Regions from separate parts of the Methylibium sp. genome, predicted to be linked through region 1. Evidence: predicted binding sites of a transcription regulator. Region 1 holds the regulator's gene; the other holds the start of a gene.
What was found. The regulator FNR, encoded in region 1, switches genes on or off when oxygen is low (the NO sensors DNR and NnrR bind a similar motif). The targets are predictions, from matches to a motif close to TTGATNNNNATCAA.
Positions count from the first base shown of each region.

Region 2: a site for FNR is predicted at 2,255-2,268, ahead of ACQY9S_RS15280 (DUF2249 domain-containing protein). Genes of this name have one in related genera too.

Region 1 covers NZ_OZ257250.1:591,001-594,696, reverse strand. The annotation lists gene hemN (oxygen-independent coproporphyrinogen III oxidase) at 1-1,241, opposite strand, end outside; gene fnr (fumarate/nitrate reduction transcriptional regulator Fnr) at 1,415-2,140, shown strand; gene ACQY9S_RS02760 (hypothetical protein) at 2,169-2,423, opposite strand; gene ACQY9S_RS02755 (hypothetical protein) at 2,442-2,687, opposite strand; gene ccoG (cytochrome c oxidase accessory protein CcoG) at 2,719-3,696, opposite strand, start outside.
Region 2 covers NZ_OZ257250.1:3,250,030-3,253,725, reverse strand. The annotation lists gene ACQY9S_RS15285 (nitric-oxide reductase large subunit) at 1-1,854, opposite strand, end outside; gene ACQY9S_RS15280 (DUF2249 domain-containing protein) at 1,877-2,152, opposite strand; gene ACQY9S_RS15275 (multidrug effflux MFS transporter) at 2,453-3,673, shown strand.

The sequences.
Region 1 (3,696 bases):
TCGAGCAGATGGGCCAGCTCGATCGACTCGAACACCACCCGGCCCTGGCACATCAGCGCCATGATCACCGAGCGGCGCACCACGTCGTCGCGCGTCAGCACGAGGCCGCGCACCACCGGCAGTTCGCCGGCGCGCAAGGCGTCCTGGTACTCCGGCAGCGACTTGGCGTTCTGGCTGTAGGTCGCACCGACGCGACCGATCGCCGACACGCCCAGGCCGATCAGATCGCAGTCGGGCTGGGTGCTGTAGCCCTGGAAGTTGCGGTGCAGCCGCCCCTGGCGCTTGGCCGTCGCCAGCGCATCGGTCGGCAGCGCGAAGTGGTCCATGCCGATGTAGTCGTAGCCGTGCTCCAGGAAGCCGGCGATCGCGTTCGACAGCATCGTGACACGCTGCGCCGTGCCGGGCAGGTCCTGCGCATGGATGCGCCGCTGCGGCTTGAAGCGCTGCGGCAGGTGCGCGTAGCCGTAGAGCGCCACGCGGTCCGGCCGCAGCCGGGCCACTTGCTCCACCGTGCGTGCCAGCGAAGCCGGCGTCTGCTTCGGCAGACCGTGGATCAGGTCGATGTTGATCGAATCGAAGCCCAGCGCGCGGGCACTGGCCATCAGTGCCGAGACCTGCTCCTGCGGCTGGATGCGGTGCACCGCCTGCTGCACGGCAGGATCGAAGTCCTGCACGCCAAAGCTCAGGCGGTTGAAGCCGAGGTGTTTCAGGTGCGCCAGCCGCCCGGCATCGACGGTGCGGGGGTCGACCTCGATCGAACATTCGGCCTGCGTCTGCACGTCGAAGGCCGCGCGCAGCAGCGACATCAGTTGCGTGAGTTCGCCGTCGCTGAGGAAAGTCGGCGTGCCGCCGCCGAGGTGCAGCTGGCTCACGCGCTGCCCCGGGCCGAGCGCGCCCACGTGCAGCGCGATCTCCTGTCCGAGCGACTCCAGGTACTCCGCGCCATGCCGGTGCTGGCGCGTGATCACCTTGTTGCAGGCGCAGTAGTAGCAGACCGATTCGCAGAACGGAACGTGCACGTACAGCGACAGCGGTGAACTGCCGCCCACCGCACCGGCCGACTGCGGGCCGCTGCGGCGCTGCCCCAACGCCTGCCGGTACTGGGCGGGACCGAAGGCCTCGACGAAGCGGTCCGCCGTGGGATAGGAGGTGTAGCGCGGCCCGCCCGCGTCCAGTCGGCTCAGAAGCTCCTCGGTCGGTGCGGCGGGCGCCGGCTTGGCGGTCGTGGGAGTGCTGGACATGCCCAGACTGTGCCCAGCGCCCAGCGCCCTGCACTTGATCTGCATCAAGCCCCGGGGTCGACGGGCCCGGACAATCTGCACTCATCTTGAGGCCGATCATGCAACTTGCCCCGGACACACCCGCTGACGCGCCTTGCGGAGCTCACGCCGAGCGCGCACCCATAATGGTCCGCATGGAACAACCCATCCGCATCGAAGCGCTCAAGGTTGCCTGCTCGAGCTGCAACCTGCGCGAGTTGTGCCTGCCGGTCGGCCTGTCGGATGCGGACCTCGACCGGATCGACGAACTGGTGGGTGGCCGCCGTGCCGTCAAGCGCGGCGACGCGCTGTTCCACGCCGGTGATCGCTTCGAGTCGCTCTACGCGGTACGCACCGGCTTCTTCAAGACCCGCGTCTCGGCCGACGACGGACGCGACCAGGTCACCGGCTTCCAGATGGCGGGCGAGCTGCTCGGGTTGGACGGCATCAGCACCGACCGCCATGCCTGCGACGCCGTGGCGCTCGAGGACTCGCAGGTCTGCCAGATCCCCTACACGCAGCTCGAGACGCTCTCGCGCGAGTCGACACCGCTGCAGCACCAGTTCCACAAGATCATGAGCCGCGAGATCGTGCGCGACCACGGCGTGATGCTGCTGCTCGGCAGCATGCGCGCCGAGGAGCGGCTCGCCGCCTTCCTGCTCAATCTGACGCAGCGGCTGCAGGCGCGCGGCTTCTCGGCCTCGTCGCTGGTGCTGCGCATGACGCGCGAGGAGATCGGCAGCTACCTCGGCCTCAAGCTCGAGACGGTGAGCCGCACCTTCTCGAAGTTCCAGGACGAGGGGCTGCTCGAAGTGAAGCAACGCGACATCCGCGTGCTCGACGAAGCCGGCTTGCGCCGGCTCGTCAACGGCCCCTGCTGAGCCCCCGAGCGCGGAGGCCCCCGCTCACTCAGGGCCAGCGGCGCGGCTCGGTTCCCTCGGGCTCCGGCGTCGCCAGCAGCAGCGTCAGCATCGACGTGAGCGCGCACACGATCCAGAAGCTGAAGAAGGCCAGCGTGTACACACCCGCCGGTGACACGCTCTGCAACGCACTGCCGACCCAGCCGCTCAAGTCGGCGGGATCGGCGGCGCTGAACACCAGCATCTCGAGCACGCCAGCCATCATGAACGAGGGCCAGGCGATCCACAACGTGCGTTGCCTCATGGCGTGTCCCGGCCGGCCCTAGTGCGGCGCCCTGGGCGTGGCCGCGTGGTTGCGTGCCTGCACCGCAGGCGTGCTGCTGTCGAGGGACTCGCTCGCGCGGCTGAGCACCGGGTCGCTGCCGCGCACGGCAATCACGGCGGTGGCGATGGCGGCCACCACCACCACGAGCGGCCCGCCGAGCACCAGCCAGAGCATGGGCTCGCGCCACCACGGCAGCTGCGCTGCCGGGGAGGGCGCCAGGATCTTTGCGTTCGTCTGTGCCATGGAGACTCTCCTGGTGAGCAGCGTACCGCACTCAGCGCGGCACGACGAAAGTGGACTTCTCGACCACGCTGAACGCCGGCTGACTGCCGTCGACCTCGCGTGTGAGCTCGAAACGCAAGGGGTGCGCGCCCGGCCCCAGCGCCGCGGCCGTCTGCGGCGGGATCTGCACGGCCACCGGCACCCAGCGCGACTCGGCCGGCGCCAGCAGCACCTCGCCGCGCACCTGCGCTTGGGCACCGGCGATGCCGCTCACGGCCACGCGGTAGCGCTGCGCGGATTCGGTCGCGTTCATCACCTGCAGACGGTAGACGTTCTCGATGCGCCCTTCGTCGACCAGCCGCGCCAGCGTGCCACGGTCGCGCACCACGTCGACCCGCACCGGGCTGCGCAGTGCCAGGCTGGCAACGAAACCGCCCGAGACCAGCAGCAGGATCACGCTGTACACGAGCACCCGCGGACGGAACACCCGGCGCCAGTCCAGCGTGCTGCGGCCGGCGGCCAGGCCGTTCTGCGTCGCGTAGCGGATCAGGCCGCGCGGATAGTCCATCTTGTCCATCACGCCGTCGCAGACGTCGATGCAGGCGGCGCAGCCGATGCACTCGTACTGCAGCCCCTGGCGGATGTCGATGCCGGTCGGGCAGACCTGCACGCACAGCGTGCAGTCGATGCAGTCGCCCTTGCCCTGGGCCGCCAGCGCGTCGTGCGCCAGGCTGCGCGGGCGCGAGCCGCGCGGCTCGCCGCGCGCGGTGTCGTAGCTGATGATCAGCGTGTCGTGGTCGAACATCGCGCTCTGGAAGCGCGCATAGGGGCACATGTACTTGCAGACCTGCTCGCGCATGAAGCCGGCATTGCCGTAGGTCGCAAAGCCGTAGAACAGCACCCAGAACCACTCCCAGGGGCCCGGCCCGGCGGCACCCGGGCCGGCGAGACCGAACAGGCTCAGGGCCTCGCCGCCCAGCTCGCGGATCGGCGTGAAGTAGCCGACGAAGGTGAAGCCGGTCCACAGCCC
Region 2 (3,696 bases), 1.9 Mb from region 1:
CACGTAGTACAGCGAGGCCGGCGGGTTGATCGCGAAGCCCAGCAGCCCGGCGCCCACGGTGTTCCAGAAGCCCACCGCGACGAAGCACAGCACCGGCCACTTGTAGGCCGCCAGCCACGGCGCCGCGCGGCTGCGCCGCCAGGTCTGCAGGGCCTCCAGGCCGATCAGCGTGAGCGGCACGACTTCGAGCGCCGAGAACACCGCCCCCACGGCGATCACCGAGGTCGGCGTGCCGGTGAAGTACAGGTGGTGCAGCGTGCCGAGGATGCCACCGAACAGGAAGACGATGGTCTCCATCACGATCGCACGGTTCGCGTTCGCGGCGCGCACCAGGCCGAGCTTGGTGAAGATCAGCGCGACGACGGCGGTGGCGAAGACCTCGAAGAAGCCTTCCACCCACAGGTGCACCAACCACCAGCGCCAGTACTCGACCATCGAGTAGTGCGTGGTGCGGCCCCAGGTCAGCGAGGTGGCGTAGAAGCCGCCGATGCAGGCCGCCGACAGGAACACCATCGCGATCAGACCGCGGGTTTCGGAGGCGCGCCGCAGCGCCGGCCACAGCGCACGGCCGAGCAGGAACAGCCAGAACAGCAGCCCGACGAACAGCAGCAGCTGCCACACGCGGCCCATGCTGGTGAATTCCAGGCCCTGGTTGCCGATCCAGAAGGCGAACGCGCTGCCGCGCCGCTGCAGGGTGCCGAGCCAGCCGGTGACGGTGGAGCCGACCACGATGGCGATCAGCGCCCAGAACAGCACGTCGACGCCGAGCTTCTGCAGCCTGGGCTCATGGCCCGACAGCAGCGGCGCGATGTACAGGCCGGTGGCGAGCCAGGCGGTGGCGATCCAGAAGATGCCGACCTGGGTGTGGATGGTGCGGCTCACGACATAGGGCAGCAGTTCGGCCAGCGGCAGGCCGAAGAAGGACTGGCCCTCCACCGCGTAGTGCGCGCTGACGACGCCCATGACGATCTGCAGCAGGATCAGCCCGACCACCGCGAAGAAGTACTTGCGCGTGGCCAGCATCGACGGCGTGGCCTTGGCGCCGGCCAGCGGGTCGGCGGCCAGCGGCGCCAGCGGCTCTTCGTGCTTCGCGGCGCCGTGGTACCACAGCATGCCGGCGACGCCGGCCAGCAGCAGCACGATGCTGACGATGGACCACATGGCGCTGCCGGTGGTCATGGTGTTGCCCACCAGCGGTTCGTGCGGCCAGTTGCTGGTGTACGACAGGCCGGTCTCGCCCGGCCGGTCGGTGCCGGCGGCCCAGGCCGACCAGAAGAAGAACGCCGTCAGCGCCTGGCGGTCCTGCGCATCGGGCAGGGTGCCAGGGGTCATCGCGTACTGTTCGCGCAGGGGGGCGAGCGAGGCGTCGTCGCTGAACAGCGCCTCGTAGTGGCGTGCCACGGCGCGGATCGCCTGGGCGCGTTCGGGCGACACGAGGATGCGGCCGTCCGCGGCGGCGTAGGTGTTGGTGCGGAACTCCTGCTTCAGCAGCGCGTCGACCGCGGCCCGGTCGGCCACCGACAGGTCGGCATAGCCGACCCGGTACTGCCGCTGCGCGTGGATGTCGCGCCAGGCCAGGGCCTCGCGGTGCAGCCAGTCGGCCGACCAGTCCGGCGCCACATAGCTGCCGTGGCCCCAGACGGTGCCGAGCTGCTGGCCGCCGGCGCTGAGCCAGGCCTGCTGGCCGTGCATGACCGCGCCGGGGCCGAACACGACATCGCCGTCGGCGGTGGCGACCGCCTGCGGGATCGGCGGCGCCATCAGGTGGATCTGCCAGCCGATGTAGCCGAGCGCGCCGAAGGACAGGATGAAGACGAGGCCGAGCCAGCGCCACAGCCGGTGGTTCTTGTTCATGACGTTTTCCCCGGGGCCGGCTTCAGTGGCAGGAGCCGCAGCAGTGCTCGCGCGGTGCCAGCTTGACGATCTGCACGCGCCAGACGACGGGGCCCGCCTGGAGGTAGCTCCACTCGAATTCCCCCGGGCTGCAGGCCTGGAACTGCGGCCGCAGCGGCGCCGGGTCGTGGTCGTTGACCAGCTCGAGCGTGGCGCCCGGTCGCAGCGACTGGAAGGTCGAGAAGATCAGCGGGTGGCGCTCGCGCGGCGGGATGCTGCGGACGTCGAGGGTGGCGGATGCGGCGGGGGTCGAGGACATGGAGGCTCCGGACGGTGAGGTGGCGGTTTGAAGATGCATTTTGTGTACACCTATGCTAGCCGGCCTGGCCGATTGAAGCAATATTTAAAATGCAGCTTTTGGTTGACGCATGTCAAGGACGTGCCGTCGGCGTCGTGGCGGCCGAGGAGCGGGTCGTTCCGGATGCTCGCGCTGGCCATTGCCCTCGCAGGCCCGCGGCCCTTTCGATTCGGGGATGATCGACGCCTGCTTCGGTCCACCCACCCCGGCGAGATCCTTGCTGCGGGGGCGGGCCGGTCTTCCCCGCGTCTCCTCGACTCGATGACTTCCCACTTCCTGCGCATGGCCCTGGTGCTGGGCCTGCTGTCCTCGATCGGTCCGTTCGCGATCGACATGTATTTGCCCGCGCTGCCGGCCATCGGCGTGGCGTTGCACGCCGACGTGCATGCGGTGCAGATGAGCCTGATGGCCTTCTTCGTGTCCTTCGCCATCAGCCAGCTCGTCTACGGCCCGGCGTCCGACATGTTCGGCCGCAAGCCGCCGCTGTACGTGGGCATCGGGCTGTTCGTCGTCGGCAGCGTGGGCTGTGCGCTCGCGCCCGACATCGGCTGGCTGATCGCCTTCCGCTTCCTGCAGGGCCTGGGCGGCGGCGCGCCGATCGTGGTGCCGCGCGCCATCGTGCGCGACCTGCACACCGGCGTCGAGGCCACGCGCTTGATGTCGCTGCTGCTGCTGGTGTTCAGCGTGTCGCCCATCCTCGCGCCGCTGGTCGGCAGCTTCGTGATCGACGCCGCCGGCTGGCGAGCCATCTTCTGGGCCGTCACCGGCATCGGCGTGGTGGGCCTGCTGCTGGTCGCGCTGACGCTGGAGGAGACGCGGCCCGCCGCGCAGCGCACCCAGAGCGACGTGGCGAGCACGCTGCGCGCCTTTGCGCTGCTGCTGCGCGACCGCCACTTTCTCGGGCTCACGGCGATCGGCGCGTTCGGCATGGCCAGCTTCTTCATCTTCCTGGCCAACTCGTCCTTCGTGTTCATCGGCCACTACGGGCTCACGCCGCGGCAGTACAGCCTGGCGTTCAGCGTGAACGCGGCCTCGTTCATCGGCGTGTCGCAGTTCGCCGGCCGGCTGACGGCACGCTGGGGCCTCGCGAGCATCGTGCGGGTGGCGGTGCTCGGCTTCGCGCTGTCGCTGGGTGCACTGCTGGCCTTCAACCTGGCCGGCATCGACCGGCTCGACGTGATGATCGTCGTCATGCTCGTCGGCTACGGCTTCCTGGGCCTGGTGGTGCCGACCACCTCGGTGATGGCGCTCGACGACCACGGCGAGATCGCCGGTGCCGCGTCGGCGCTGATGGGCACGCTGCAATTGGTGCTGGGCGCGGCGGTCATCGCCGTCATGAGCCTGTTCGCCGACGGCACGGCCCGGCCGATGGTGGCCGGTATGGCCGCGGCGGCGCTGTGCGCGCTGGTGCTGACGCGGCTCACGCTGGGCGGGCGCCGTCGCGCGGCGCCGCCGGCCGCCGCGGCACACCCCGGCGCCTGAGCAGCCCCTCGCGCGGCAGAGCC